Regions from separate parts of the Serratia sp. NFX21 genome, predicted to be linked through region 1. Evidence: predicted binding sites of a transcription regulator. Region 1 holds the regulator's gene; each other region holds the start of a gene.
The links. The regulator CRP, encoded in region 1, controls carbon source genes, mostly activating them, when cyclic AMP is high. The targets are predictions, from matches to a motif close to ATGTGANNNNNNTCACAT.

Region 1 (10,690 bases):
GCCGCACGTGGGCTGATGATCCTCAATGCCGGGCCAAATGTGATCCGCTTTGCGCCTTCGCTGGTGGTGGAGACCCAGGACATCGACGAAGGGATGGCGCTGTTTGAGCTGGCGGTGCAGGACGTGATTAACGCGTAATGCGTTGCATTGATGACAAGGGCGCCAGACGGCGCCCTTATTGATCGCGCAGTTTGCGTTTCAGCCAGATGCCGTGGTGTGGGCGTTGGCTCCAGGCCAATGACGAGATGGTATGCATCACGCTCAGGTGTGAAAGAATACGCCGCAGGTGGCGCTCCATTTCGGTCACCGGCATATCTGGGTGCAAATCCGGCGGCTGCATAATGCTGTTGCCACTGCTCGGCCCGTCGTACTCCAGCCGTTGCTGACAGCTCTGCAGCGCGATCTCGCAAGATTGCAGATACTCCTCCGCCAGTTTTGGCGTCAGCATATAGTGCTCGCGCGCCAGAATAGTCATCGCATTCAGATGCTCGACAATAAACTGGCTGTGCGTCACCCACAGGCGCATATCCGCCAGGTAGTTCGATTCAAACCCCGGTTCCTGCATCGCCTGATTCAGTGAGGTGAATAACGCGTTGTGCGCCTGATTGACCTGCATGCGTGCGTAGGCCAGTGCAGTGGGATCCGGCTCTTGCTCTTCCAGCAACAAACGTAACGCCTGCTGATCGTTCTCCAGCGCCTGATGGGCATTCTTGCGCAGCAGCCCGCTTTGCCACTGAGGCCACAGCCAAATGGTACTGCCGAACACCAGCACGCAGCCAATCAGGGTGTCGATCAGACGCGGCACCAGGAAATTCGTGCCGTTCAGCGCCAGTAATTGCAGGGTATAGACCGCCGTCACCGTAAAACCAATCACCGCCAATCCGTAATTTTTACGTGACACCATATAGGCCAGCAGCGTAATCACCAGCATCACGCTCAGGGTTTCGGCCTCGGGCAGTTGTAATTGCAGCAGACCGGCGGCGATTACCAGCCCGGCCAAAGTACCGAGTGCACGGTGCTGGATGCGCACCCGGGTGGCGTTGTAGCCGTTCTGGCTCACCAGCATGATGGTGAGCAGGATCCAGTAGGGTTTCGGCAGGTTGAAAATCATCCCCAGGCTGCTGCCTGCCGCCAGCGTGACGCCTAATCGTGCCGCATTACGCAGGGCATTGGATTTGAACGACAGATAACTGACCAGCGCCGGCCAAAACGGCAGGCGGTTTTGATTGGCCATCAGGTCACGCCGGTAGAGTGGATGCTGGGTACGCAGCAGGCGGGCGATGCGACTGAAGTGATAGTAGCAGAACTGACCCACCGGATTATCCGGGTGCTGTGCCGCCACTTTTTCCAATGCTGCCAGTTCATTGCCCATATTGAAGCGCTGCGAATGCTGGTGGTAGAGAATATCGTGCGCCACCGTGCGTAGCCGGCCGGCAATCACCTGTGCGTTGCGGCGGATAATGGCTTCGGCCTGGCTCTGTTCTACCAGTTTTTGTACCTCTTCCGGCAGGTGCAGGCTGACGGTGATGTGTTCCTGCAAATCCAGCGCGACCTGAAAGGTTCGTTGCAGACGTTTTTGCTCGAGGTTACTGGCGTGCGGCAGAAAGTTTAGCTGTTGATACAGCAGGGTGATCAGGTCCATCACCTTTTGCTGACGAACCAACAACGGCGGTAACGCGGTCTGTGGATCGGTATGCTGGGTTAGCAGTGAGTATTTGGCCTCGAAGTAGTCCGCCAACTCCAGATAGAGCTGATTGAGCGACTCGCGCATCGGCTGCTCTTTCCACAGTTTGAACCAGAACCAGGTGAACAGCCCGTACCAGGCGGTGCCGACCACATATAACAGCGGCGCATGCCAAAGCGGTACTGAACCGGCCATGCTGAGGGAGAAGATGGCGGCAACCAGCGCAGCGGGCAGCAGACGGGCGTGTAACGGGCTGATTTCACCGCTGACGCCGAGCAGCAGCGCCAGGCCGAGCATCAGTATCGGCAGCGGCAACTGCCATAACAGGGCTTGCTGCAGTAACAAACTGCTGAGTGCGAACAGTGAACCGCCGACGATCAGGCGTTTGAAAAAACGTTTGTGAGGCGTGTCCAGCCCGGCGATGTTACAGCAGGCGGGAACCAGGGAAAATAACAGGCCGTATTGCAGTTGGCCGATCAGCAGGCCAAGCAGTACCGGCAGGCAAAGCACCAGCGTTTGCCGCAGTGCGTAATTAACTTCCGGGTGGTAGATCAGTCGGCGCCACATGATGACTCGGGGCATAAAAAAACGGCGCGAATCATCGCGCCGTTTTTTCAGTAATTAACGCGTGCCGTAAACGACAATAGTTTTGCCGTGGGCGGAGATCAGGTTTTGATCTTCCAGCATTTTCAGAATACGACCCACGGTTTCACGTGAGCAACCGACGATCTGGCCAATTTCCTGGCGGGTAATTTTAATCTGCATACCATCCGGGTGGGTCATGGCATCAGGCTGTTTCGCCAGGTTCAGCAGGGTTTGCGCGATGCGGCCCGTAACGTCCAGGAAAGCAAGGTTACCCACTTTCTCAGATGTGATCTGCAGACGGTTTGCCATCTGAGCTGACAGGCGCATCAGGATGTCCGGGTTAACCTGAATCAACTGGCGGAATTTCTTATAGGAAATTTCAGCCACTTCACAGGCGGTTTTCGCCCTAACCCAGGCGCTACGCTCCTGACCTTCTTCAAATAATCCAAGCTCGCCGATGAAATCCCCCTGGTTAAGGTAGGACAGGATCATCTCTTTACCTTCTTCATCCTTAATCAGCACCGCGACGGAGCCTTTGACGATGTAGTAAAGCGTTTCGGCCTTTTCACCTTGGTGAATCAGCGTACTTTTGGATGGATATTTGTGGATATGGCAATGAGACAGGAACCATTCGAGAGTAGGGTCTGTTTGCGGTTTGCCGAGAACCATTCGCTGTTATCCTCTGTTGTTATCGCTGCCTTGTGTCACAGGGGTCAGAGTTCCCTGTAAAACGTGCTGTCGCCGTTCTTTTAATGGTGGCTGGCAGCAGGTTTTGAGGCGTGTCATAAATATACGCTGTCGCCCTAGCATATTAACTTGCCGGGAGAGCTGCAAGCTACATTCTGTTAACATACCGGTAAAGGAGCCTTTCCCTGGGAGTTTCCCTGAAATCAGTGTCCCGGAAAGATTTATTGCGGCTCTGTTTGTAGCACAGAGTGAGGCGGGTGTCTTGTGTTGTCTCGCTTCAGCATGATTAGCATCAGGTTCCGTTGCCAGTTTCTATGCGAAAGCGTAGTCTGATTTTAAGAAATTAACCGGAGTGACCAGTATGCAGGCAAGAGTTAAGTGGGTGGAAGGGTTGACGTTTCTGGGCGAATCCGCGTCTGGCCATCAGGTGCTGATGGACGGCAACGCCGGGGATAAAGCCCCCAGCCCAATGGAAATGGTACTGATGTCAGTGGGAGGTTGCAGCGCGATAGATGTGGTGTCGATCCTGCAAAAAGGACGTAACGACGTGCGCGACTGCGAGGTGAAATTAACCTCCGAGCGGCGTGAGGAGGCACCACGACTGTTTACCCATATCAACCTGCATTTCATCGTCACCGGTAAAGATTTAAGTGACAAAATTGTTGAGCGCGCGGTGAATCTTTCCGCCGAGAAATACTGTTCGGTGTCATTGATGCTGAGCAAGGCCGCCAGCGTGACCCACAGCTTTGAGATCCGCGCAGTGTCCTGACGGATAAAGGAGCGCGGCTTGTTGCCGCGCTCCGGTAAGCTATTCGATTTTTTTGCCTTCCAGCAGTTGCTGCACCAGCGGCGCCATAATCAACTCCATCGCCAGCCCCATTTTGCCGCCCGGCACCACCAGCGTATTGATATGCGAGATAAAAGAACCCTGCAGCATCGCCAGCAGATAAGGGAAATCGATCTGATCCAGGCCGCGGAAGTGGATCACCACAAAGCTCTCGTCCAGCGAGGGGATCGCCTTGGCGGCGAACGGGTTGGAGGTATCTACCGTCGGCACCCGCTGGAAGTTGATATGGGTGCGGGAAAACTGCGGCGTGATGTAGTTGATGTAGTCTTCCATCGAACGTACCACCGAATCCATCACCGCTTCACGAGAGTGGCCGCGCTCGCCGGTATCGCGGATTAACTTTTGGATCCATTCCAGGTTAACGATAGGCACCACGCCGACCAGCAAATCGACATGCTTGGCCACGTCGTTGTGCTCGGTCACTACGCCGCCGTGCAGCCCTTCATAAAACAGCACGTCGGTCGGTGCCGGTAAGGCTTCCCACGGGGTAAAGGTGCCGGGTACCTGGTTATAGGGCACCGCTTCATCGTAGGTGTGCAGATACTTGCGTGAACGGCCGGTGCCGTTGGTGCCGTATTCGCTAAAGCTTTGTTGCAGCAGGCCAAAGTCGTTGGCCTCGGGGCCGAAATAGCTGATATGACGGCCAAGATCGCGCGCTTTGCGGATCGCCGCGTCCATTTCCGGCCGGGTATAGCGATGGAAACTGTCGCCTTCCAGCTCCGCGGCGCGGATGTTCAACTGCTGAAAGATTTTACGGAACGCCACGCTGGTGGTGGTGGTGCCGGCACCGCTGGAGCCGGTCACTGCGATAACGGGATGTTTGGCGGACATGGTGATGGGTCACTCCGTGTTTAATGCGCCGGTGTCAGATATCATTATTGGTCTGTTTGACACCCTTTCGCCTAGGGCAAAATACTGCGCGTTGGTTTGCAATCCTTCATTGTTACCTGATTTTTTCCGTCAGTCATAGAACCGATAAGCACTAAATTTCCTCTTGTCCGGCGCGGAACTGCCCGCGCGGCATGATGTTGATGGTCTCATGCAGTTCCGACCACACCAGCAGCACCTCGCCGTTTTTCAGTTGGCGGCGCACGTCTTCCACTTTCTGTTCCAGCGAACGTTCATGCTCGCCGTAGTCGGTACCTTCGCGCAGCACAAAGGACTCGATCAGGCTATTGAGGGTCTCGGTTTCCAGTTCTTTCCAGGGGATGATCACTTGGTTGTTTCCAGGTAAGGGGCAAGCCAGGATGGAATACGGTATTCCAGCCACATATGGGGTTTTTTCAATGTGCCGCCGACAAAACCGACGTGACCGCCAAACTCGGTCAATTGATATTCAATATTGTGCGGCAGCGTGGCGGTTTCGGGGATCACTTCGTCGGTCATAAAAGGATCGTCCTTGGCATGGATGATCAACAGCGGCGTTTGGATCGACGGTAACAACGGCAGGGCGCTGCAACGGCGGTAATAATCGGTGGCGTCGCTAAAGCCATGGATGCGCGAGGTAATGGCATCATCAAAGTCGCGGATCCGACGCAATGCCTTGAGCTGCGGCAGTTTGAGCGGCAGCGTATCAGGATAGTGCAGCAGTTTGCGGGTGGCGTTTTGTTTCAACTGCCCGAGCAGGTAGTGCTGATAGACCCGCGAGAAGCCTTGGTCCATCCGCCACGAACAGGGCTCCAGCATCAGTGGCGCAGAAACCACCACCGCCGCCTGCAGCAGGCTGTCGGCGCCCTGTTGTGCCAGATAACAGGCCAGCATGTTGCCGCCGAGAGAGACGCCAACGGCAGCGGTGGGGGCTTCTCCGTAGGTAGCACGCAGCCACTGGAGGAAGAAGCGTGCATCTTCCGTTTCACCGGAATGGTAGATGCGCTGCTTGCGGTTCGGCACACCGCTGCAACCGCGAAAATGCATTACCACCCCGAGCCAGCCCTTTTCACGCCAGGCATTGAGTTGGCCATGGGCATAGGGGCTGTAGAAGTTGCCTTCCAGGCCGTGGAACAGCACCACTCGCGGCTTGCCGCTGGCCTGAGCCGGATCTTCGCTCCAGGCGAGATCGACAAAGTCGCCGTCGGGCAGTTCCAGCCGTTGCCAGTGGGGTTTCAACTGCACGCGGCGACGCACCAGCCGTGGCAGCAGCGTTTGCAGGTGTGGATTACTGGCCCCGGTCAAAGGGCGAAAGGATTCATGCATAACCTGAGTAAAATTCTTATTGGCAACTATTGTGGGATGATTAGTGCGCTGTTAGCTTCACTAGCCTGAGTTAACAATAATACTGCAAAAAATGACCTGGGTGAGGAGCGCCCGCCTGATGGATGCGAGTTTATTTCTTTCGATGCTAGGTTTTCTGTGGGTGGCCGCGATCACACCTGGCCCCAACAATATGTTACTGACCACTTCCGGTGCCAACTTTGGCTTTATGCGTTCACTGTTGCTGATGATTGGCATCATGCTCGGCATGCAAAGCATTTTGCTGCTGGTGGCGTTCGGCGTCGGCAGCCTGATTCTGGTTTATCCGGCGCTGCATCTGGTGCTGAAAATTCTCGGTAGCCTGTATCTGCTGTGGCTGGCATGGAAAGTGGCTACCGCCGCTTATGAAAAGCTGGAAACCGACGTGGCACCGCCCAAACCGATACGGCTCTACCAGGGTTGGCTGCTACAGTTCCTTAATCCCAAGGCCTGGCTGATGGCGCTGGGGGCGGTGGCCAGCTTCAGCCTGGCGGGTGCTCAATACAACGCCTCGATTCTGGCGATCTCACTGGGCATATTCGTGGTGAACATCATTGCCGGCGTGATTTGGTTGGGATTTGGCACGGTGATTGGCCGACTGCTGCGCAGCAAAAAGGCCTGGATCATTTTTAACGTTTCTATGGGGTTGCTCACCGCGGCCTGTGTGTTACTCATCTGGTATTAAGGAATTGCGGATGGCAGAAAATTACTTCCATATTGCGGCCTTCACCGGTAAAGGGTTTCGGGGCAATCCGGCCGGCGTCTGCCTGTTGAAGCAGCCGTTGTCGGCTGTGGAGATGCAGGCTATCGCCAATGAACTGAGCCTGCCGGAAACCAGCTTTGTCTGGGACGATGGCGATATGTCGGCCATCCGTTGGTTTACTCCCCAGCGAGAAGTCGATTTGTGCGGTCATGGCACGCTGGCGGCGGCACACGTGATGTTCAGCGTGGTGAACCCGGCGCTGCAGGATATTCGTTTCCGCTCGGCGAGCGGCGACTTGTACGTTAAACGCGACGCCGAAGATGGCGAACGCCTGGTCCTGGATTTCCCGTCCCGGCCACCGCAGAAGGTTGTGGAGCCTGAAGGGTTGGCGGCGCTGCTGGGGGCTAATCCGCAGGAAGTGTGGCAGGCCAATGCGCTGTTGGTGGTATTGGAAAACGAAGCGCAGGTCAGGGCATTACAGCCGGATATCCCGGCACTGATTGCCCTGGTTGGCCGGGCCGTGATTGTCAGTGCTCCGGGTGAGACGGCGGATTTTGTCTCGCGCTATTTTACCCTCGACGGCGGCGAAGATCCGGTGACCGGCTCCGCACACTGCACGCTGATGCCCTACTGGAGCGCACGTCTTGGTCGCCATCAGCTGCACGCCCGGCAGATTTCGGCGCGCGGCGGCGAGTTGTTCTGTGAGCTGAAGGGCGATCGCACCTTGATTGGCGGCTATGCACACACGTTTTTGCGTGGGGAATTGAGCTTGTAATCAGGCTGAGCCACGCTCAACCAGCCGCCACTCAAGCACTTCATTGCGCGGTGGTTGTTGCGGATTTTTGATTTTTTCCAGCAGCAACTGCACGCTGCGCACGCCGAACTGGTGCATCGGTTGTTCGACGGTGGTCAGCGGTGGCGTGGTGACGGCCCCGAATGGCACGCCGTCAAAGCCCATTACCGCGACATCTTCGGGAATGCGCAATCCCTGTTGGTGCAGGGTGCTCATCGCCCCACCGGCGATCACGTCGGAGATGGTGAATACCGCATCCGGTCGCGGCCCGGCATCCAGCAGGCGAGCCATGGCCAACGCACCGGCGGCATATTCCAACCCCTCGACGTATTCCACCTGACAATAGTCGAATCCGGCTTCGGCCAGCGCCTGTCGATAACCTTGCTCTCGCTGCTGCGAGTAGAGATAGCGCATGTCGCTGTTGATCAGGGCAATACGTCGTCGGCCCCGTGCAGCTAAATAACGCACGCCGGCCCTCGCCGCCTGATGGTTGTCGATGGTGACTGAAGAGGCACGGAACTCGGGATCGCCTTCGCCGCATTGTACCCAGGGAAAATCGCCAATCATTGCGGTCAGGCCGGGCAGGCAACTGACGGCGTCCATGGTAATCACGCCGTCGACCACTTTACCGCTCAGCAGGCTGAGATAGGCGGACTCCCGGGTTGGATTGGATTCGGAGTTGCACAGCAAAATGTGGTAGCCGTGGCGTTCGGCTTCTTCTTCGATACCGCGTACTACCAGGGAACAAAAAGGATTGGTGATACTGGAAACCAGTACCAGCAGCATACGGCTACGCGAAGTGCGTAGCTGACGCGCCAGCAGGTTGGGTTGGTAGTCGCATGCGCGGATCGCCGCCAGTACCTTGTCGCGAGTGGCCGGTTTGACGATTTGCTGGCCGTTCAATACCCGTGAGACCGTCGCGGCAGAGACGCCGGCGAGTTTCGCCACCTTTTCGATCGACATGGTTTGCTGTTCCTTCTGCCCAATTGCCCCGCACAATATGCCCAAGCGCGGCAAAAAGTCTGCGCCTGGCCTCAGGATTGTGATGTGGGTTACAAATTCATCTTATCAGCCCCTTTCAACAGATTAATCAGGTTGCCGAAAAAAAGAAATCGATTACATTTTGCTCATGGTGAAAATGAAATCGATTACATTTTGCGATTTCACGTTATTTCGCTGAACCCATAATCTGAAAAGAGGGGGCGGATGCAGGTGCAACTGAGAGTAGCGGAAAACAGTGATCGCCAGGCGGTCGCACAACTGATTCATCTGTCGACCAATGCCTGGTATCAACGCCACGGCATGGGCGCCATCTTTTCCGCAGCACCGACCAGCTGCGGGCTGTTTGTTGACGTCTATCGCCATCTGGATACCGGACAGCACTGGGTTGCGCACGATGAACAGGGCGTGCTGTGCGGTTCCTGCTTCTTTCACCCGCGTGAAACTCATCTCGGGCTGGGCATCATGAATGTACATCCCGACTACTTTGGTCGTGGTATCGCCGTGCAGCTGATGGCGAAAGCCGACGAACTGGCGGGATCGCTACCTATACGCCTGATTTCCAGCGCGTTAAATCTGGACTCCTACGCGTTGTACCACCGTGCCGGCTTCACGCCCTATGCGATTTATCAGGATATGGCGATCCCGGTGCCGGTAGAGGGATTTTCCTTCCCCAGTCTGACGCGCGGCAGAGTGCGCGCCGCCCAGCCAGATGATCTGCCCGGCATCCTGCAGTTGGAACGAATGCTGTTGGGCATCGAACGTCGGCGCGATATTGACTACTTCCTCAATGACGCCAGCGGGCTATGGCGCACTGCCGTGTGGGAACTTGACGGCAGCATGGGCGGTTATCTGGCTTCGGTGGCGCATCCGGCTTCCCGCCTGTTGGGGCCGGGCTGTAGCCACAGCGAAGAGATTGCCCTGGAGTTGATCGGTTGGATGCTGGATCGCCACCATCGCGGTACCACGCCTGTGGTGCTGGTACCGGCGCAACGTTCCGCCCTCAGCCAGGTGCTGTTGCGGTGGGGCGGGCGGATTTGTGAATTGCATTTGGCGCAGGTGAAAGGCCGTGCGCTACAACCCGGCGGTGTGGTTATGCCGTCCTTCCTGCCGGAAAGCGGTTAGACAACACCACAACAAGACCAATGGGGGAATTATGCAAACTGACAGCGCGGTCCTGGGGACCAAAAGCGTCACATTCAAATGGGTGGTGCCGCGGTTGGCACTGATGATGTTTCTGCAGTTCTTTGTTTGGGGGGCGTGGTACGTCACGCTCGGCGTAGTGATGGGTAAGTTCGGCCTGGCGGCGATCATCGGCGATGCTTACTCGACCGGGCCGATCGCTTCGATTCTGTCACCGTTTGTGCTGGGCATGCTGGTCGATCGCTTCTTCGCCTCGCAGAAGGTGCTGGGGGTACTGCATCTGATCGGTGCCGGGTTGTTGTGGCTGATGCCCGGCTTCTTCAGCAGTGGACAGAGCGGCCTGTTGTGGATCATTTTCGGTTATATGTTGTGTTATATGCCGACTATCGCTCTCAGCAACAACGTGGCGTTTTATAGCCTGAGCAACAGCGAAAAAGCCTTTCCTGTGGTGCGGGCGTTCGGCACCTTTGGCTGGATTGTCGCTGGGCTGATCGTCGGTGCCAGCGGATTGTCAGACAGTACCGGTATTTTCACACTGGCGGCGGTGGCCTCGTTGATGTTGGCCATTTACAGCTTCACCTTGCCACACACCCCGGCACCGGAACGCGGCAAACCGATAAAAATGCGTGACCTGCTGTGTGCCGATGCTTTCGCCATGCTCAAGCAGCGGCACTTCCTGGTGTTTATCATCTGCGCGACGCTGATCTCTATCCCGCTGGCGGCCTACTATGCCTATGCCGCGCCTTTCATCGCGGCGACCGGTTTCAGCAATGTCGGCGGGGTGATGTCGCTGGGGCAGATGTCCGAACTGTTCTTTATGCTGCTGATCCCGTTTCTGTTTGTACGGCTGGGCATCAAGGTGATGCTGTTGATTGGCATGTTGGCGTGGTTCCTGCGCTACGTGATGTTTGCGCTGGGGATTACCGAAGAACTGCGCTGGATGATTTACCTCGGCATCATTCTGCACGGTATGTGCTACGACTTCTTTTTCGTGATCGGTTTTATCTACACCGACAAGGT
Region 2 (10,690 bases), 680 kb from region 1:
CAGGTAAAACTGCTGCTGACTACCTATTTCGACAGCGTTGGCCACAATCTTGACACTCTCCGTGAGTTACCGGTGCAGGGGCTGCACGTTGACCTGGTTGGCGGTCACGACGATATCGCGGTATTGAATAAGGCGCTGCCGAAAGAGTGGCTGCTGTCACTGGGGGTAATCAACGGTCGCAACGTCTGGCGCGCCGATCTGAGCAACTGGTTCGAACGTTTGCAGCCATTAGTGGGCAGTCGCCCGCTGTGGATCGGCACTTCCTGTTCACTGTTGCACAGCCCGATCGATCTGAGTGTGGAAACCCGGCTGGACGAAGAAGTGAAGAGTTGGTTCGCCTTCGCCCTGCAAAAATGCGGCGAACTGGCGTTGCTGAGCGCGGCGTTGAACGCACCGGGCGCAGCAAAACAGGCTGAACTGGACGCCTACAGCGCGCCAATCCGTGCCCGTCGTCAGTCCAGCCGTGTGCATAATGCGCAGGTCGGTCAACGCCTGGCTGCTATTACCGCGCAGGACAGCGAACGTCAGCGTCCTTACGCCGAGCGTGCTCAGGCACAGCGTGAACGCTTTAACCTGCCGGCCTGGCCGACCACTACCATAGGTTCATTCCCGCAAACCACAGAAATTCGCGGCCTGCGTCTGGACTTCAAGCAGGGGCGTTTGGACGGCAACAACTACCGCACCAGCATTAGCGAGCACATCAAACAGGCGATCGTTGAGCAAGAACGTCTGGGCCTGGACGTATTGGTACACGGTGAAGCCGAGCGTAACGACATGGTCGAATACTTCGGTGAGAACCTCGACGGCTTCGTCTTCACCCAAAACGGCTGGGTACAGAGCTACGGTTCCCGCTGCGTAAAACCGCCGGTGATCATCGGCGATATCAGCCGACCGGAAGCCATCACCGTAGAGTGGGCGAAGTATGCCCAGTCGCTGACCGACAAGCCGGTGAAGGGCATGTTGACCGGTCCGGTAACCATTCTTTGCTGGTCATTCCCGCGTGAAGACGTGACCCGTGAAGTGATTGCCAAACAAATCGCCCTGGCGCTGCGTGATGAAGTGGAAGATCTGGAAAAAGCCGGCATTGGCATCATCCAGATTGACGAACCGGCACTGCGTGAAGGTCTGCCGCTGCGTCAATCCGACTGGGCTGCCTACCTGAATTGGGCGGTGGACGCGTTCAAATTGAATGCCGCCGTGGCGCAGGATGATACTCAGATCCACACCCACATGTGTTACTGCGAGTTCAATGACATCATGGATTCGATTGCGGCGCTGGATGCTGACGTGATCACCATCGAAACCTCGCGTTCCGATATGGATTTGCTGGAAGCCTTTAAAGAGTTCGAATATCCGAACGAAATCGGTCCGGGCGTGTATGACATCCACTCGCCAAACGTGCCAAGCGTGGAATGGATCGAAGCGCTGCTGCGTAAAGCCGCGCAGAACATCCCGGCAGAACGCCTGTGGGTTAACCCGGACTGCGGCCTGAAAACCCGTGGCTGGCCGGAAACCCGTCAGTCGCTGGCCAACATGGTGCTGGCTGCACAGCGCCTGCGCGAGCAGCAGGCCTGATTGTCGCCGTGGTGCAATGATGTTTTGATCTGGCAATCTGGGCGCTTCGGCGCCCTTTTTTATGTCGCAAGCGGCTGTCTGGTCAGGCAGCCGTGAGGTGAGGTTTACTTAACGCCCGGAACGCCATGTTGGGTGAACCATGCCAGCATGCGTTGCCAACCGTCGGCGGCCGCTTCGGCATCATAGCTTGGCCGGTAGTCGGCATTGAAGGCATGGCCGACGTCAGGATAGACCACGATCTCGGCATCGGCGTTGGCCGCACGCAGCGCCTGACGCATGCTTTCCACCGTATCCAGCGTGATACCTGTGTCTTGCCCGCCATATAATCCCAGCACCGGCGCAGAGAGTTGGGTAGCGACATCGATCGGATGTTTTGGCGAGTTCAGCGTTTTTTCGCCCACCAGTTTGCCGTACCAGGCGACGGCCGCTTTCAACTGCGGATTATGTGCCGCATACAGCCAGCTAATACGCCCGCCCCAGCAGAAACCGGTAATCGCCAGCTTGCCGGCATCGCCACCGTGGCGCGTGGCCCAATGAGCGGCATGATCCAGATCCGCCAGCACCTGACGATCCGGCACTTTGGTCACCAGCTTTTGGAACAGTTCGCCGATGTCGGTGTAATCCCGGGCATCCCCCTGACGGAAATACAGTTCCGGTGCTATCGCCAGATAGCCCTGTTTGGCCAGGCGACGACACACGTCCTGAATGTGCTCATGCACGCCAAAAATCTCTTGTACCACCAGCACCACCGGGAAGGGGCCGCTGCTATCGGCAGGTTTGGCGATATAGGCCGGCAGATTGTCACCCTGTGAAGGAATGGTGGTTTCCCCGGCATGAATGCCTTGTTCGTCGGTGATAATGGTTGAAGCAGCCAAGGGTGTAACGGCCGGGGTGAATCCCCCCTGGGCCTGTTTTAATGTCATCACTTGATCGGTTTTCATTGCGGTCTCCGTGCAATCGAGAAAAGCGCTGAGATTAACTATAGGAAAGATTACCCGTTATTGGCACCGGGTGGAGCATTTTCGGCCAAGTCTGTAAAAAACGAATAATTATCTGGCTTTAGCGCGTTTTTGTTGCCTTTTTATCATGCTATTACGCATGTTGACCTGCATTAATACCATAAGGTGCGTTAGCTCCCTTTATTGTGGCTAAGTCACCGATAAAATAAGGTTATTTTCTGTGGCGGTGTCAATAGTTTCATCAGGAAATCAGCTCTGCGCTCAGGAGACAGGGTGAAAAACGGCGCTGCATTTTGTCGACTAGACTTGGGGCATCTGAGACAACCATTCCAGCTTCTGGTGTGTTTTTGTGACTTTAGTCACAAAAGTTATGTAGATTGCATTCTGTTTCTTTATTCATAGTGATGGTTGTCACGAAATTGAATGGCAATTTTCAGTAGAGTACTTTTTTGTTCCTCCCAATAAACATGATCCATGAGGAGTCTCGCATGTCCCAATCTGACGTTTTTCATCTCGGCCTCACTAAAAAAGATTTACAAGGGGCCCAGCTTGCCATCGTTCCTGGCGATCCACAGCGCGTAGAGAAAATTGCCAAGCTGATGGAAAATCCGGTGCATCTGGCTTCCCATCGTGAATTTACCTCCTGGCGCGCAGAGCTGGACGGCAAGGCGGTGATCGTCTGCTCTACCGGCATTGGTGGCCCGTCTACCTCTATCGCCGTTGAAGAACTGGCGCAATTGGGTATCCGTACCTTCCTGCGTATCGGCACCACCGGTGCGATCCAGTCGAACATCAATGTCGGCGATGTTCTGGTCACCACCGCCGCGGTTCGTCTCGACGGTGCCAGCCTGCACTTCGCACCGATGGAGTTCCCGGCCGTGGCCGACTTTGCCTGTACCACGGCACTGGTCGAAGCCGCCAAGGCTGCCGGCGCCACCACGCACATTGGCGTGACCGCGTCTTCTGATACCTTCTACCCTGGCCAGGAACGTTACGATACCTTCTCCGGCCGCGTCGTCAGCCGCTTCAAAGGCTCGATGGAAGAATGGCAGTCGATGGGCGTGATGAACTATGAAATGGAATCCGCTACCTTGCTGACCATGTGTGCCAGCCAGGGCCTGCGTGCCGGTATGGTTGCCGGTGTGATTGTTAACCGCACCCAGCAGGAAATCCCGAACGCAGAAACCATGAAAAACACCGAAAGCAAAGCGGTGCAGATCGTGGTTGATGCGGCGCGCCGCCTGCTGTAATTACCTCGCAGTTCAACGGGTCGCCGACGCGGCCCGTTTCTCCATTCGGCCGTAATCTGTTACGGTTAACCTCATCAGCGCCATCTTTCTGGCCGCCTCTTTACCCGTTGAGCCCGGTTTTTCCGCTGCTCTCAGGTTGCGTTTTTCAGACAATAACCACGAGGACGTCTATGACTGCCCAGATCCTGCTTCATCCTTCATTGGCGCCGCTTGATGGCGGCATTAACTTTCGCGATCTTGGCGGCAATAGCGTCGCCGATGGCCGCCGTATCAAGCGTGGTCTGCTGTTCCGCTCAGGCTCGCTGGAGCGTCTGACCGAAGACGACTGCACCTTCCTGGCCGGTGTGCCGGTGCGTTCGGTGCTGGATTACCGTGACGCCGATGAAGTTCAGGCCAAGCCTGATGTCCTGTGGAACGGCGCCGATTATCATCATTTCCCGGCCAATCCGTTGAGCAATGAGGTGAATGCCAACCTGGAAAAACTGACCAGCGAAACGCTGGCCGGTTTCGACGCACAGGCCTTTATGCTGGAACTTTACCGTCGACTGCCTTTCGGTAATGCGGCGTATAAGCAGTTGGCCCAATTGCTGAGCAATGTCGATAACGGTGCCATCGTCCAGCACTGCGCGGTAGGCAAGGATCGTACCGGGGTCGGTTCGGCGCTGGTGTTGTTTGCGCTGGGGGCAGATGAAGCGACGGTAGTGGAAGATTACCTGCTGACCGAAACCACGCTGGCGACCTTCCGCGAACAGATGCTGGATCAACTGTCGATTCGCCTTAACGCTTCGGCACTGGGGCAATTTGCCTATGTGCTCAGCGCCCGTGAAGAATTCCTGATGACCGCCCTGAACTGCATCCGTGACCAATATGGTTCAACCGATCGCTGGCTGGAGGCCGAGTACGGACTGGGCCAAAACCAGCGTGAAGCACTGCAGGCGTTCTACCTCGAGTAAACTGCACGGGTGTTTAGCCGGGGTTTAATCGGCCCCGGCCGGCATTGCGTATCCTTGGGGCCATAAATCCCGCATCAGGAGCCCATATTGAGCCTCAATGACATTATCCACTGGGTCAGCGACACCGTGCGGCAGCATGAAGCCTGGGCCATCCCGATTATCTTCTTCCTGGCGTTCGGCGAATCGCTGGCGTTCCTGTCGCTGCTGTTGCCGGCCACGGTGATTCTGCTGGCGCTGGGAGCCTTGATAGGCGAAAGCGGCATTGCATTCTGGCCTATCTGGGCCGCCGCCGCTGCCGGGGCCTTTTTCGGCGACTGGCTCTCTTACTGGATTGGCTATCACTATCAAGACCGGGTGGCGCATATGTGGCCCCTTTCCCGCAATCCACAGCTACTCACGCGTGGCCATGCGTTTTTTGAACGCTGGGGAGTACTGGGCATTTTCATTGGTCGCTTCTTCGGCCCGTTGCGTGCCGTGGTGCCTTTGGTTGGTGGCATTTGCGGTATGCCCCAGCGTTATTTCCAGGTGGCGAATATCACGTCGGCGATGATCTGGGCGTTTGGCATTCTCGCGCCGGGGGCGTTTGGCATCAAGTGGTTAAGCCAGTGGTTTGGCTAGTTCTGGTCTGACTTGCGTAGCGTTTCGCAATTTTGCGCCGTTGGGGCAAAAACAGACTGGACATCCATACAGCATCCCCTTAACGTGACGGGCAACAGGCGCATAAAACGCCGGAACGGTCAGGTGTAACAGGAGGCAGGGTGGATACCAGTTTGGTTTACGGTATGGGCGGGGTGGCAATTGGCCTGCTGTTGGGGTGGCTAATTGCCAGTTTGCGTGTGCAGCAGACGCAGGCACAGCATGAAACCGAGCAACGGCTGTTGGAACAATCGCTACAGCAGGCGCAGCAGGAAACAGCAGCCCGGCAAGAAACGCTGCAGCGTAATGAACAACAAATGCGACAGACCGATCTGGAACTGCGCAATTTGCACAGCCAGCTGGCTGCCGGGCACGAAAAACTTCAACAGCTCAATCACTGGCGCAACGAATGCGAGTTGCTGAATCAGGAACTGCGCGCCCAGCGTGAGGTTAACAGCGCTCAGGAGGCCGAGCTGCGTGAGGTGACTATCCGCCTGGAAGAGACCCGTATGGCGGCAGAAGAGAAACAGCGTCTGCTGATTAACAGCGAGCAGCGCCTCACCACCCAATTTGAAAATTTGGCTAACCGCATTTTTGAACACAGCGGGCGCAAGGTTGACGAGCAGAATAAGCAAAGCCTGGACCGCCTGTTACTGCCGCTGCGTGAGCAACTCGATGGTTTCCGCCGCCAGGTACAGGATAGTTTTGGCCAGGAAGCGCGTGAACGCCATACGCTGACCCACGAAATACGTAACCTGCAGCAGCTCAATGCACAAATGGCACGCGAGGCGATTAACCTCACCAAGGCCCTGAAAGGGGATAACAAAACTCAGGGTAACTGGGGTGAGGTGGTGTTAAGTCGGGTACTGGAAGCCTCCGGCCTGCGCGAAGGACACGAATACGAAACCCAGGTCAATGTGCGGCTGGATCATCAGAGCCGTATGCAGCCCGACGTTATCGTTCGTTTACCGCAGGGTAAGGACGTGGTCATCGATGCGAAAATGTCGCTGGTGGCCTACGAACGTTACTTCAACAGTGAAGATGAAGTGGAACGCGAGGCGGCGCTGAGTGAGCATATTGGCTCGCTGCGTGGCCATATCCGCCTGTTGGGACGCAAGGATTACCAGCAGTTGCCCGGCCTGCGTTCGCTGGACTACGTACTGATGTTTATTCCGGTCGAGCCGGCTTTCCTGCTGGCCATCGACCGTGAGCCGGAGCTGATCAGCGAAGCGCTCAAACACAACATCATGCTGGTCAGCCCGACTACCTTGCTGGTGGCGTTGCGCACCATCACCAATCTTTGGCGCTATGAGCATCAGAGCCAGAATGCCCAACGCATTGCCGACAGAGCGGCGCGGTTGTATGACAAAATGCGGCTGTTTGTTGACGATATGTCGGCGCTGGGGCAGAGCCTGGACAAGGCCCAGGGGAGTTATCGCCAGGCGATGAATAAACTGAGCGAAGGCCGTGGTAATCTTATCGGCCAGACCGAGGGGTTCCGCGCTTTGGGGGTTGAGGTGAAAAGGCCGATTAACCCGCTGCTGGCTCAGCAGGCCAGTGCGCAGCATGATGAAGAATGCGAGGCGACGGGCTTTGATGAAGTTGACGCGTTGCCCGGGGCGGAAGACGACGACTCCGCAGAGGAACCCCGCTCCGCATCGCAGGCATGACAGCGGCTGCGAGGTGGGGTATTGCGTAGGGTTCTGGTACACTCATCCACACTAAATTGACTGAATAGCAGGCAGGACAATGGCAGATCAACCGCAGGAAACCACCGACTTCGGTTTTCGCACCGTAGCTAGAGACGAGAAGCAGGCCATGGTGGCAGATGTTTTTCATTCGGTAGCTGCAAAGTATGACGTGATGAACGACCTGATGTCGTTTGGTATCCACCGTATCTGGAAGCGTTTTACCATTGACTGCAGCGGCGTTCGCCGTGGGCAGCGGGTGTTGGATCTGGCCGGTGGTACCGGTGACCTGGCCGCCAAGTTCTCCCGCATGGTCGGTGAGCAGGGGCAGGTGGTACTGGCGGACATTAACGATTCCATGCTGAAGATGGGGCGCGAGAAGCTGCGCGACCGCGGCATTATCGGTAACGTCAACTATGTGCAGGCCAATGCCGAAGCGCTGCCGTTCCCGGATAACTATTTTGACTGCATTACCATTTCCTTCGGCCTGCGCAACGTGACCGACAAAGACAAGGCGCTGCGTTCCATGTTCCGCGTGCTTAAGCCGGGCGGCCGTTTGCTGGTGCTGGAGTTCTCCAAGCCGCTGCTGGCGCCGTTAAGTAAAGCCTATGACGCCTACTCGTTCCACGTGCTGCCGAAAATCGGGGAGCTGGTGGTGAAGGATCCGGAAAGTTACCGTTATCTGGCTGAGTCGATCCGCATGCATCCCGATCAGGAAACCCTGAAAGGTATGATGGGGGCTGCCGGCTTTGACAACGTGACCTATTTTAACCTGACCGGCGGCATTGTGGCCCTGCATCGCGGCTTCAAGTTCTGATATGGACATGCCGATGCTGTTAACCCCGTTGTTGACCGGCGTGCTGGAAACATCGCTCAACAGCCTGCTGTTCCGCGATCGCAGCATGAAAGCCGCCCGTTTGCGCCTGGCGGGTAAGGTTCTGCGTATTGAATTGCAGGAGCTTTCCTCACCGTTGGTGTTGCTGTTCAGTGAGCAGCGTGTCGATGTGCTTGGTCAGTCTGAAGATACCGCCGACTGCACGGTGCGCAGCCGCATCTCGGTGTTGCTGAAGCTGCGGGATCGCCAGCAACTTTCGCCATTGATGCGCAGCGGTGAACTGATTGTCGAAGGTGATATTCAGGTGGTTCAACAACTGGTTGGGCTGCTCGATCTGGCAGAGTGGGATCCGGCTGAATGGTTGGCCCCCTACATCGGCGATATTGCCGCGCAGGGTATCACGCAGGCGCTCGGTAAGGGCGCGAATCTGCTGAAGACAGGCTTTCAGCGTCAACAGCATTATGTAGCGGAAACGCTGACGGAAGAGTGGCGCGTGGCGCCAGGCCCACTGGAAGTTGTGTGGTTCAACGAGGAAGTTGATGCCACCGTTCGCAACCTCGAAGCGCTGATTGCTCGCATGGACAAGTTGGAGGGTAAACGATGACCCCTGGCGAACTACGCCGCCTGTATTTGATCGTCCGCGTTTTTCTCAGCTATGGCCTGGATGAACTGATCCCCCAGATGCGCTTGACGTTGCCGCTGCGCGTGGGGCGCCGTCTGCTGTTCTGGATGCCAAACCGCCATGCAGACAAACCGCTGGGTGAACGTCTGCGTTTGGCCTTGCAGGAACTGGGGCCGGTATGGATCAAGTTTGGCCAGATGATGTCAACACGCCGCGACCTGTTCCCACCACAAATCGCCGATCAACTGACTCTGTTGCAGGACCGGGTTGCCCCCTTCGATGGTGCACTGGCGCGCAAGCATATTGAGTTGGCGATGGGCGGCCCGCTGGAAACCTGGTTTGATGATTTTGACCAGCAGGCGCTGGCTTCGGCATCGATAGCTCAGGTGCATACCGCACGGCTAAAAACGACCGGGCAGGAAGTGGTTCTGAAGGTGATTCGGCCCGATATTCGGCCGATCATCAAGGCTGACGTCCGCCTGATGTATCGTTTGGCGGCCTGGGTGCCAAAGCTGATGCCGGATGGTCGCCGTCTGCGTCCGCGTGAAGTGGTGCGCGAATATGAAAAGACCTTGCTGGACGAGTTGAACCTGCTGCGTGAAGCGGCCAACGCCATCCAGCTGCGCCGCAATTTCGACGGTAGCCCGATGCTGTATGTGCCGGAGGTTTACTCCGATTACTGCCGCGAAAGCGTGTTGGTCATGGAGCGCATCTACGGAATTCCGGTTTCGGATATTCCAACGCTGGAAAAGCAGGGCACCAACATGAAACTGTTGGCCGAACGCGGGGTTCAGGTGTTCTTTACCCAGGTGTTCCGCGACAGCTTCTTCCATGCGGACATGCATCCCGGTAATATTTTTGTCAGCTATGAGCATCCTGAAGATCCCTGCTATATCGGCATTGACTGCGGTATTGTCGGCTCGTTGAACAAAGACGATAAACGCTATCTGGCGGAAAACTTTATTGCCTTCTTCAATCGTGACTATCGCAAGGTTGCAGAACTGCACGTTGATTCTGGCTGGGTGCCGCGCGACACCAACGTGGAAGATTTCGAATTCGCTATTCGCACGGTGTGTGAACCCATCTTCGAAAAGCCACTGTCGGAAATTTCGTTCGGCAACGTGCTGTTGAACCTGTTCAATACCGCACGCCGTTTCAATATGGAAGTGCAGCCCCAACTGGTGTTATTGCAGAAGACCTTGCTGTATGTTGAAGGTCTGGGCCGGCAGCTCTATCCACAGCTGGATTTGTGGACCACTGCAAAGCCGTTCCTGGAAAGTTGGATGCGCGATCAGGTCGGTATACCGGCAGTGATCCGCGCACTGAAAGAAAAAGCGCCGTTTTGGGCCGAGAAACTGCCCGAACTGCCTGAATTATTTTACGATAGCCTGCAGCAGCATAAACTGTTGCAACAAAGCGTTGATAAGCTGACCAATCAGATGCAGGCCCAGCGCGTTCGCCAGGGACAATCGCGTTATTTGTTCGGCGTTGGCGCTACACTGTTAGTAAGCGGTACGATTTTGCTGTTGGGGGATGTTGAAGTGTTCCCTGCGTGGCTGATAGCGGCCGGTATCGTATCCTGGGTGATTGGCTGGAAGCGAACCACCTGAATTGATTCGAAACTCTGGTAAAATCTGCCGTATAATGCGACGGATTTTGAAAAAACCCTGTAAAAATAGAGGTAATTGCAATGGGCGGTATTAGTATTACGCAATTGTTGATCATCGCAGTGATCGTGGTGCTGCTGTTCGGTACCAAAAAGCTCCGTACGCTGGGCTCTGATCTCGGTGCATCAATCAAAGGTTTCAAAAAGGCGATCGGCGATGACAACACGCCGCCGACCAACACGGCTGAAAAAAGCAGCCTGGATGACGCTGACTTCACGGCCAAGCCTATTACCGATAAGCAGCCGGAAGTGAAAACGGAAGAGTCGAAGAACAAAGAGCAGGTATAAACCGTGTTTGACATTGGGTTTAGTGAACTGCTGCTGGTTCTGGTTATCGGCCTGGTGGTACTCGGGCCGGAACGGTTGCCGGTAGCGGTAAGAACAGTTTCGGGCTGGATCCGCGCGCTGCGTTCGCTTGCGGCTTCGGTGCAGAACGAACTTTCTCAGGAACTGAAGCTGCAGGAACTGCAGGACAGCCTGAAAAAGGTAGAGAAGGCGGGCATGCA
Region 3 (10,690 bases), 890 kb from region 1:
CGCCATCGCCAGATTCAACGAGCTGTAATCCGGGTTGGCAGGGATGGCGACATGATAATGGCATTTTTGCAGCTCATCATTGGTCAGGCCGACACGTTCACGGCCGAACACCAGCGCTACCGGCGCATGTTCACCTTCGTGCACGGCGCGGATGCCGCATTCGCGCGGTTCCAGCATCGGCCACGGCAAGGTGCGCGAACGCGCACTGGTGCCCACGACCAGACTGCAGCCGGCAATGGCGTCATCCAGAGTGTCAACAATAGTGGCGTTGCCGATCACGTCGCTGGCACCAGCGGCCAGGGCGATCGCCTGAGAATCAGGTTTTATCAGCGGATTAACCAAATAAAGGTTGGTTAATCCCATGGTTTTCATGGCTCTGGCGGTCGAGCCCATGTTACCGGTATGAGAGGTTTCTACCAGAACAATGCGGATGTTATGCAGCATACAAACTCTGAGCGTAGCGGAAAATCACAGCAGCTTAACACAGCCGTAGGCATTTTGCCGAACACCTGCTATACTTCGCGCCGTTTCCTGTTCTTTAACATCCTAGTTGGAAGATACCCATGCATCCGATGCTGACGATCGCCGTGCGCGCTGCGCGCAAGGCCGGTAACCTGATTGCCAAAAACTACGAAACCCCGGACGCTGTAGAAGCGAGCCAGAAAGGGACCAATGACTTTGTCACTAACGTCGATCGCGATGCAGAGCATCTGATCATCGACGTCATTCGCAAGTCCTATCCGCAACATACTATTGTTACCGAAGAACGCGGCGAATTGGTCGGCGAAGATAAAGACGTACAATGGGTGATCGATCCACTGGATGGCACATCAAACTTCATCAAACGTTTCCCACACTTCTCAGTTTCCATCGCCGTACGCATTAAAGGCCGTACTGAAGTGGCTGTGGTTTACGATCCAATGCGTAACGAACTGTTCACCGCCACCCGCGGTCAGGGCGCACAGCTCAACGGTTACCGTCTGCGCGGCACCAATGCCAAAGATCTCGATGGCACCATTCTGGCGACCGGCTTCCCGTTCAAGGTTAAGCAGCACGCAACTCCATACATTAATGTGGTTGGCAAATTGTTCACTCAGTGTGCCGACTTCCGTCGTACCGGTTCTGCCGCGCTGGATCTGGCCTATGTGGCCGCCGGTCGCGTTGACGGTTTCTTCGAAATTGGCCTGAAGCCATGGGATTTCGCCGCAGGTGAACTGCTGGTACGTGAATCCGGCGGCCTGGTGACCGACTTTGTTGGCGGCCACAACCACTTCAGCTCCGGCAACGTGGTAGCCGGCAACCCGCGCGTAGTGAAAGCCATGCTTTCCACCATGCGTGAAGAACTGAGCGAAGCGCTGAAGCGTTAATATCGCGAAGTGAATGAATAAAGAAAAAGCGCTGCAATTTATTGCAGCGCTTTTTTTATGCCCGTCAGCGGGAGAAAGGCCGGATGCCGCCGATAAACTCCGACTGGGCAGTGAGATACAGCAACAGCCCGGCGAACAGCAAAATCAGGCCACCGGCCAGCGCCAGCGAACCCCAGGCCACCGCACTCCAGGCCGCAGGTGCACGCGATTGGCTGAGACGTACCGCCAATCGGCGACTGTAATGCACCAACAAGGCCAATAATGAGATGGTCAGTGAGGTGCCCAGCGCCATGGCCAACGCCGAGAAAACGCCCCAGACAAACACGCCAATCACCTTGGAAAACAGCAACACCAGTATTGCGCCCGAGCACGGCCGCATTCCCATCGCCAACACGATGGCGGTCTGCGTACGCCAGTCGCTACCCGCCTGCAGTTCGCTGTCGCTCGGCATATGGCGGTGACCGCAGCCGCAATGCTCACTGTGAACGTGGTCCGCCGGCAGCGGTTGCAGGCTGTTGATTCGCAGCGTTGGCGACGGACGCATGGCTTTAACCGCATAATACAAACGCTTCAACGCTCGCCAGCTCAGCAACACCCCGAGCAGCATCACCAGAATAAAACTGCCTTTCTCGAGCCAGAAACTGCTCTGGTGCAGTTGCCGGGACGACAGTTGCAGTACCACCAGCATCAACGTCACCAGCGCGATCGCCACCAGTCCCTGCACCAACGACGCGGCAAAGGTCAGTTTCAGGCTGCTTTTCAACCGCGCCGGATGGGTAGCCAGGTAGGTGGCAATCACCACTTTACCGTGGCCGGGGCCAAGGGCGTGCAGCACGCCATAACTCAGGCTGAACAACATCAGCGCCAGTCCGGCCTGTTGCGGTGCCGCTTTTACCTGCTGCAACAAACCCGCCAATTGCAGGTGCAGCCCTTTCTGCCACACCACGCTTTGCATCAGTAATTGCGGCCAATAGTGCCACGCCAACTGCGCGCCCAGCATCAGCAACACGGCAAACAGCAGCAGCGGCCACAGGCTGAAAGCCCAGTGTCGCTTACGCGCCCGGTGCTGGCTGAGATTTATTGACATTGCAGGCTAACCCGCTGGGCGAACTGTTGCCCCAGCGCCATATCTTCGCCGGGTGAATCGTTTTTATCGAGGGACAATGCGTAAGCCTGTAAAGAGGAGTCCGGTTTGGGCGTCATCAGTTTGAATTTGCACTGCGAAGCCATCTCCGGCGGCAAATGCAATGCCGTTTTATCTTTATAAGTCATATCGACAAAATAGGTGGGATCGTAGGTGGAGATCTCAAACGGCTTACCCGCCAGCGGCTGCGGTTCGGCCAGCGGCAGTACAAACTCCAGTACCGCCTGGTGCCCCTGGCGTGACAGGTGGTATTCCGTTGGCAGATTCAGGTATTTCACCGGCTTGCCGTCGCGATAGACATCCGTAAAATAGTGTTGCCCCAGAACATTGGCCATCACTTCCGCCGCCAGCTTTTTCCATATTTCCGAGTCTTTTTTGGCATTTTGTGCATCGTACAGCAGATCTGCCGAGGTGATTTCATCCATAACCCAAACCATTTTCAAGCCAACCAGCTGTTGATCCTTCGCCACAAAGGTGGTGTTCATATCAATAAAGCTGTGCGGGTGAGCCACAGCGCCGGCGCTCAATAGCATTAGAAAACCGGCCAAAACAAAGCGTAACTTCATCATCAAAAGATACTCATTATTGTTATAAAGTAACATAAACCGTTCTTCAACCGCCGCGATCTCGCCCAATATTTGTGACGAAAGTTGTAAGCCGAAGTAAAACCGGGTGCCGTTGCCGCGCCGCGCATCACCTTTTGCTATGCTTATTCATAATTTAAACGTTACCTGCCCGAAGGTGATATGAGCCTGGACACTGCCCCCGTGCCTGAGCTCTCCGGTCAACAACGACGCTGCCATCTGTTATTGATGTTGTATGCGCCGGTGCCCGCAGTACAACTGGAGACTATCAGCCAAATTAATGGCGTTTCCCCCCCGATTACCCGGCAAGATATAGCCGAGGTTGCCAGTGAAATCCAGCGTTTCCACCATCTGGAGATCGACGGTAACCCCGACGAGGGTTACCGGATCAGGGGCAGCGCACTCAACCAACGCCTCTGCCTGCTCCACTGGCTGCGCAGAGCCCTGCGCTGTAGCCCGGAATTTATCGATCAACATTTTTCCCGCTGGTTACAGCAAGCTCTGGGGCAAAGCACCGATCTGACACCGCAGCTGGAACAGTGCATCAGCGAGTATGAAGCGCTGGTCAACCGCAGCTTTGATCGACGCGATCGTCAGTTTCTGCAACACTACCTGCGCTACTGCGCATGGGAGAACCAGCGCCGGCGGCACCCGACATTCAGCCCCGCACAGCGCGACTGGCTGCATCAGAAGCCGGAACATCAGGCGACCGCCTTGCTGCATCAATCATTGAATCAGTTATTTGCCCTGCCACCCGAAACCAGCGAAAACGATTTTCTGGTGCTGATGTTTACCATGCTGAAAAATCACAGCTACCACAGCAATGACTCAACGGAAGATCTGCGATTAATGGCAGCGATTGAAAATATGGTCGAGCGCTTCCAACAGATTTCCGGCATGACTTTTAGCAGTAAAGAGGATTTGATCAGCCAGCTGTTCGCCCATCTGGCCCCTGCGGTAGAACGCTGTCGCTTTGAGATTGGTATCGATAACACACTGCTGGAGGAAGTTGAACGCAAGTATCCGCGCCTGATGCGTACCGCCCAGGAGGCACTGGCCCCGCTGGAACAGGAATACGGTATTCATTTTTCCAGCGAAGAAGCCGGGCTGGTCGCCATCAGTTTCGGTGCCTGGTTGATGCAGGGCAATGCGTTGCAGGAAAAACAGGTGTTATTGCTGACGCTGGACAACCCGCAGTTGGAAGATGAAGTGGAATATCAGATCCGCGAATTAACGCTGCTGCCGCTGAATATCAAGTATTTGCCACTGCGCGACTATCTGCATTCTGGCGCGCCGCAGGGAGTCACCCTGGTGATCACCCCCTATGCCACGGAGCACAGTGCGCCACAGCCGCCGCTGATTTATACCGAATTGCCATTAGCGCGCCAGCAGCGCAAATTCATCCGTGCGCTGCTGGAAACCTCTTAGCGGCTGCTGCTGACCACAACGGCCGGTGGGCGGATAAACAACGCCGGCAACACCACTGCCGCCATCACCCAGAACACCCCACCCTGCAGATGCTCGAACAGGAAACCGGCGATCACCGTCATAATCGCAATACCGCCGCCCATCGCCAGAGCCGAATAAACCGCCTGCAGCCGGATCACTTCCGGCCCCTTGCGCGCGGCGATAAAACGCATCGCTGCCAGATGGCAAACGGTAAAGGTGCCGCAGTGCAGAATTTGGATCACCAGTAGCCACCCCAACTCGGTGCTACTGGCCATCAGGCTCCAGCGCAGTATCCCGCAACAGGCGGAAAGCAGTAGCAGATTGCGCGCATTCCAGCGGCGGAACAGGAAATTGCTGCTGGCAAAAATAACCACTTCGGCCACCACGCCCAGCGACCACAAGTAACCAATGGTCGAAGCCGAGTAACCCGCCTCCTGCCAATAAATAGAGCCGAAACTGTAATAACCGGCATGCGCGCCCTGCAGCAGAGTGACGCACAACAGGAAGCGCCAGACGGGCCCTTCCTTAAGCATCTCCCACAGAGAACGTTCGGTTTCGCTGTGGGTGCGCGTTTCCCCCTGCGGCATCACGCTCGGTTTCAGCATCATGCCCAACAGCATCGCCAGTATGCTGATTATCAGGCTGTAGAGAATGGCGCTATGGCCCCAGACGGAAACCATCTGCCCGGTCAGCGCCGAACCAATCACAAACGCCAGCGAGCCCCATAGCCTGACCCGGCCGTAATCCATGGTGATTTGTTTTTGCCAGGTGCCGGCCAGTGCGTCGGTGAGCGGAACCAACGGTGAAAAGAACAGGTTAAAGCCGGCGATCACCAGCATCAGCCAGCCCCAGCCGTTGCCGAAACAGAACCCAATGGCAAAAGCCAGCGTCAGCAATGCCAGCAGGCGCAATGCCGTCACCAGATGGGCGGGATCTTTTACCCGGGGAGCAATCAACAAACTACCGAGGAAGCGCGCAACCAGACCGGCGCCAAGCAGAATACCGATGGTTTCAGGCGGTATGCCCTCACCTTTTAACCAAACGCCCCAAAAGGGTAAGAAGATGCCGTAAGAAAAAAAGTAGGTGAAGTAACTGAGAGCTAGCCAACGCGTAGATTGCAGAACCATGATCCCTCCGGTGTGAGGGCGATACTTTGACAGAGCTCACACTGGCTAGCAATGTTCATTCACAGTCGAGGGAGTAGAGTGCTAGGGAGTTCACAGTTTATTCCCATAATCAGGGCGCAGCTTGCCGCTACCCTGATTATGGAGAGATAGCTATTTAGCCCAACAAATGGTCCGGGCCGAACCCAAGTGGGAAAAGCTCAGAAATATCGTGTACATAGTACTCATCCAGGCTGTTAGCGATAATGATTTGGATATCCTTGCCGAATTCATAAATCATTTGGCGGCACACGCCGCAAGGCCCGGAATAACCTTTAGCCTTGCTTTCACCCACTCTGGGGCCGCCGATCACCACAATCATCTCAAAACTGCGCTCGCCTTCGGAGACCGCTTTCAGGATCGCCACGCGTTCTGCGCAGGTGGTTGGCGAATAAGAGACGGATTCGACATTGCAGCCGGTGAACACCTTGCCGCTCTTGGTGATCAATGCCGCCCCCACGGTAAAGTTGGAATAAGGGGCATAGGAAAACTCTCTGGCCTGGGAGGCGGCAGCAATCATTTCTTGAATCTTGGCTTTGTCTTCCATTCTAATTTCTCCTTTTGATTGAATTCAATATATTGCACCAGAAGGCGGTATAACTTTCCCATTGCATAAATTGCGGCCCACCCCAATGAGGGGAGCAATCAGCGGCAAAGCAGGCAACATGGCCTTCTTGATACTTACCCACCACCAGCAGAGGATCGCCGTTAATTTCGGCTAATGTTTCGCTGCCGGGTTTGGCAATAAATTTGTTATAGCCCAGTAAGGGCGGCCATTCATTTAAATGACGGGTAATCTCGTGAGTCTTGCTTAATGTGAGGGGCTTGCAGCCTTGCGGTAACTCAACGCGGTCGTCGTGGTCTAACATTTCAACCGGTAATACTTCGGCAAGGATGGTGTTTTTATAATTTGCTTTTGCCTCTATGCCGGTAAAGGAAAGATAACCGCCTATCATTAACGCACCGCCCCCCATAGCGACATAGTCTTTTATCAGTGACAGAGCATTGGTCATCATCTCCATTTTATAAAAGGTTTTATTTTGCAATAGGAAGGTATTACTGCCGATATCGCTAATCACGACGACATCATAAACCAGCAGTTCGTCTAACGTTTGTGGGAAGGCATTTTGAACTGTATGCGCCGGCATATAGTCGATGGAAATACCGGCGCTGCGCAGACAGGACAACAGATACTCTGCCCCCTCTTCATATTTACTCGAGGTAAAACTGTCAAAGCCTTTAGAGTGGATCATGTGAATATGCCATGACTCACCAATAAACAAAATCTTCATTGCAACACCTCCTTATGTCGGTTGATTTTAAATACCGCCGGGATAAATATTCCTTAATCGAGCCTGCCAGAGGGTTTAAATGACCAAGCCCGCTACCGCTGCCGATAAGAAACTCACCAGCGTTGAGCCATACAGCAGTTTCATACTGAAACGGGAAACCACGTTCCCCTGCTCCTCGTTCAATGCTTTAATCGCCCCCGCCACAATGCCCACCGAGGTGAAGTTGGCAAAGGAAATCAGGAATACCGACAAGATCCCTTCGGCGCGGGGCGACAGAACGGCTTTAATCTGTTGCAACTCAGTCATGGCGACAAACTCGTTGGCGACAATCTTGGTCGCCATGATGCTGCCAACCTGCTGCGCCTCATGAGCCGGCACGCCAAGCACCCAGGCAAATGGATAAAGCAGATAGCCCAGCAAGCCTTGAAAACTGATGCCAAACAGGCTGCTAAACAACGCGTTGATGGCGGCGATCAGGGCAATAAAGCCCAGCAGCATGGCGGCAATGATTACTGCGACCTTAAAGCCGGCAAGAATATATTCGCCCAACATTTCAAATAAACTTTGTCCACGATGCAGATCCTGCATCTCAACCTCTTCTTCCAAATCGACACGATACGGATTAATCAGTGACAGCACGATAAATGTGCTAAACATATTCAGAATCAATGACACTACGACATAGCGGGCATCAACCATATTGATATAGGCACCGACCATAAAAACCGAGACGGTTGACATCGCGGTGGCTGCCATAGTGTAAATGCGATTTTCGGACATCTTGCCCAGCACGTCTTTATAAACGATAAAGTTCTCTGACTGCCCCAGCAACAATGCGCTGACGGCGTTAAAAGACTCCAACTTGCCCATGCCATTGACTTTGGACAACACCGTCCCCACTACCCGAATAATAATCGGCAACAGATTGATGTGCTGAATAATACCGATCAATGCAGAAATAAAAATAATAGGACACAATACATTGAGAAGGAAGAATGCCAGCCCTTGCGCCCGCATTCCGCCGAATAAAAAGTCAGTGCCTTCACCGGCAAACAGCATCAAACCGTTAAACACCGTAGAAACCTGTGCCGTAAATCCGGTACCCATATCAGAACGAAGGAACAGCCAGGCAAGTAATACTTCAATCACCAGCAGCTGAATAATATAGCGGATCTTAATTAACTTTCGGTCATGGCTGACCATCAATGCCATTATCGTCACTAACAGACACGAGAGGATAAAGTGAATAACCTGCGTCATACGACACTCCATAGTATAATAACCGTCCTTTTTCAAGGTATACCATGAGAGCAAATAACAATCATATAGACTTACATCACATAACACCGTCTGTAAACAAGGTAATTAATTAAAAGACGACAAATATCACACCCTATCGTTGATATATATATCAATAACTAATATTAATGACGGAAATATATATACGACGTTCAATCTCTAACCGTCGCCTAAAGGTAAAAAAAAACCGGTCACCCAAGTGACCGGCCTGACGCCTCAGCGTTTTTTACAGCAATGGAAATTATGCGTAGACCGGCAGGCGGGCGCAGATATCCAGTACTTTCTTCTTGGTGCGTTCGATGGTGGCTTCATCGTTGATGTTGTCCAGCACGTCGCAGATCCAGCCGGCCAGTTCACGCACGTCAGCCTCTTTGAAGCCGCGGCGGGTCACTGCCGGAGTACCGATACGCACACCGGAGGTGACGAACGGGCTCTTGGGATCGTTTGGCACGCTGTTTTTGTTCACGGTGATGTTGGCGCGGCCCAGTGCAGCGTCAGCTTCTTTACCGGTCAGGTTCTTATCAACCAGATCCAGCAGGAACAGGTGGTTATGAGTGCCACCGGAAACCACTTTGTAGCCGCGCTCCAGCACCACTTCCACCATGGCTTTGGCGTTTTTGGCCACTTGCTGCTGGTAAATTTTGAACTCAGGCTCCATGGCTTCTTTCAGCGCCACCGCTTTACCGGCGATCACGTGCATCAGCGGGCCGCCCTGGCCGCCTGGGAACACCGCGGAGTTCAGCTTTTTATACAGATCTTCATCACCGCCTTTCGCCAGGATCAGGCCGCCGCGCGGACCTGCCAGGGTTTTGTGGGTGGTGGTGGTCACGATATGTGCGTGAGGGACCGGGTTCGGATAAACGCCGGCGGCGATCAGACCCGCTACGTGCGCCATGTCAACGAACAGGTAAGCGCCGATGCTGTCGGCGATTTCGCGCATTTTTGCCCAATCAACGATACCGGAGAAGGCAGAGAAGCCGCCGATGATCATTTTTGGTTTATGAGTCTGTGCCTGCTTGGCCAGATCTTCGTAGTCGATTTGACCTTTTTCGTCGATGCCGTAAGGCACCACGTTATACAGTTTACCAGACAGGTTGACCGGTGAACCGTGGGTCAGGTGGCCGCCGTGCGCCAGGTTCATGCCCAGAATGGTGTCGCCCGGCTGCAGCAGCGCGGTGTAAACAGCGAAGTTCGCCTGGGAACCGGAGTGTGGCTGGACGTTGGCGTAATCTGCGCCGAACAGCTCTTTTGCGCGATCGATGGCCAGTTGCTCAACGATATCCACATATTCGCAGCCGCCGTAATAACGCTTGCCCGGATAACCTTCAGCGTATTTGTTGGTCAACTGGGAGCCCTGGGCCTGCATTACGCGCGGGCTGGTGTAGTTCTCAGACGCAATCAGCTCAATGTGCTCTTCCTGACGCACAACTTCTTGCTCCATTGCACGCCACAGTTCGGCATCGTAATCAGCAATGTTCATTTCACGCTTTAACATCCGGCTTCTCCTGACTAAATCAGCTAACTAAAAAATCACCAAATAACTACCCGTTCGGGTTCTGGGCCACAGTGTAAACTGTTTCGCCCCACCGAGGATAGGTCTTGACAGAGGTTTTTACGCAAACGATTGGCATTAGGCGCAGCAAGGCTTTGATCCGATAAAACACCCCATTCGACAACCGACTTTTACTCATACTGAGGATGCGGTTTTTTCATGTTCTGTGAGCGAGATCGTCGCCTGGCGACTCCGCAACAAAAACAGGGGTATTTACAGCCACGGCAGAAACCGTTAGGATGCGTTCAAACACAAAGATGCATTTAAAATGCATCATTAGAATATTCCAATAATGTCCGACCAAGGAGCGCCACCATGCTGGATAGCCAAACCATCGCCACCGTAAAATCTACCATTCCCCTGCTGGCCGCTACCGGGCCAAAACTGACCGCCCACTTCTACGATCGCATGTTCGAGCATAATCCCGAGTTAAAGGACGTGTTCAACATGAACAACCAGCGCAATGGCGATCAGCGTCAGGCGCTGTTCGACGCGATCTGCGCCTATGCCGCGAATATCGAAAACCTGGCGGCGCTGCTGCCGGCGGTGGAGCGCATTGCCCAGAAGCATACCAGCCTGAATATTCGCCCGGATCAATATCAGATTGTCGGTGGTCATCTGCTGGCAACTCTGGACGAAATGTTCAGCCCGGGGCAGGAAGTGCTGGACGCCTGGGGTAAAGCCTACGGGGTGTTGGCGGATGTATTTATCCAGCGCGAAGGCCAGATTTATCAGGCCAGCGAAACTGCCGAGGGTGGCTGGCGCGATCGACGAGCCTTCCGCATCGTCAAAAAACAGCCACAGAGCGAGGTGATTTGCAGCTTCGTGTTGGCGCCGGTT

Region 2: the regulator CRP is predicted to act here: its motif matches at 2,882-2,899, upstream of udp (uridine phosphorylase).
Region 3: the regulator CRP is predicted to act here: its motif matches at 8,324-8,341, upstream of ACNT1W_RS20610 (NupC/NupG family nucleoside CNT transporter).

What each region holds. Positions count from the first base shown of each region.
Region 1 is NZ_CP183196.1:51,303-61,992, reverse strand. Features, by position in the region: gene argD (bifunctional acetylornithine/succinyldiaminopimelate transaminase) at 1-138, shown strand, start outside; gene ACNT1W_RS00400 (YccS/YhfK family putative transporter) at 176-2,251, opposite strand; gene crp (cAMP-activated global transcriptional regulator CRP) at 2,306-2,938, opposite strand; gene ACNT1W_RS00390 (OsmC family protein) at 3,318-3,725, shown strand; gene ACNT1W_RS00385 (phosphoribulokinase) at 3,765-4,634, opposite strand; gene ACNT1W_RS00380 (YheU family protein) at 4,786-5,019, opposite strand; gene ACNT1W_RS00375 (hydrolase) at 5,016-5,996, opposite strand; gene ACNT1W_RS00370 (LysE family translocator) at 6,115-6,717, shown strand; gene ACNT1W_RS00365 (PhzF family phenazine biosynthesis protein) at 6,728-7,510, shown strand; gene ACNT1W_RS00360 (LacI family DNA-binding transcriptional regulator) at 7,511-8,491, opposite strand; gene ACNT1W_RS00355 (GNAT family N-acetyltransferase) at 8,735-9,652, shown strand; gene ACNT1W_RS00350 (MFS transporter) at 9,684-10,690, shown strand, end outside.
Region 2 is NZ_CP183196.1:731,746-742,435, forward strand. Features, by position in the region: gene metE (5-methyltetrahydropteroyltriglutamate--homocysteine S-methyltransferase) at 1-1,575, shown strand, start outside; gene ACNT1W_RS03410 (dienelactone hydrolase family protein) at 1,680-2,516, opposite strand; gene udp (uridine phosphorylase) at 3,023-3,784, shown strand; gene ACNT1W_RS03420 (tyrosine-protein phosphatase) at 3,955-4,737, shown strand; gene ACNT1W_RS03425 (DedA family protein) at 4,825-5,355, shown strand; gene rmuC (DNA recombination protein RmuC) at 5,496-7,043, shown strand; gene ubiE (bifunctional demethylmenaquinone methyltransferase/2-methoxy-6-polyprenyl-1,4-benzoquinol methylase UbiE) at 7,123-7,878, shown strand; gene ubiJ (ubiquinone biosynthesis protein UbiJ) at 7,892-8,500, shown strand; gene ubiB (ubiquinone biosynthesis regulatory protein kinase UbiB) at 8,497-10,128, shown strand; gene tatA (Sec-independent protein translocase subunit TatA) at 10,209-10,472, shown strand; gene tatB (Sec-independent protein translocase protein TatB) at 10,476-10,690, shown strand, end outside.
Region 3 is NZ_CP183196.1:4,402,330-4,413,019, forward strand. Features, by position in the region: gene trmJ (tRNA (cytosine(32)/uridine(32)-2'-O)-methyltransferase TrmJ) at 1-444, opposite strand, end outside; gene suhB (inositol-1-monophosphatase) at 564-1,367, shown strand; gene ACNT1W_RS20580 (nickel/cobalt transporter) at 1,432-2,454, opposite strand; gene ACNT1W_RS20585 (DUF1007 family protein) at 2,445-3,080, opposite strand; gene csiE (stationary phase inducible protein CsiE) at 3,258-4,523, shown strand; gene ACNT1W_RS20595 (3-phenylpropionate MFS transporter) at 4,520-5,671, opposite strand; gene cdd (cytidine deaminase) at 5,826-6,254, opposite strand; gene ACNT1W_RS20605 (glutamine amidotransferase) at 6,256-6,999, opposite strand; gene ACNT1W_RS20610 (NupC/NupG family nucleoside CNT transporter) at 7,075-8,259, opposite strand; gene glyA (serine hydroxymethyltransferase) at 8,540-9,793, opposite strand; gene hmpA (NO-inducible flavohemoprotein) at 10,166-10,690, shown strand, end outside.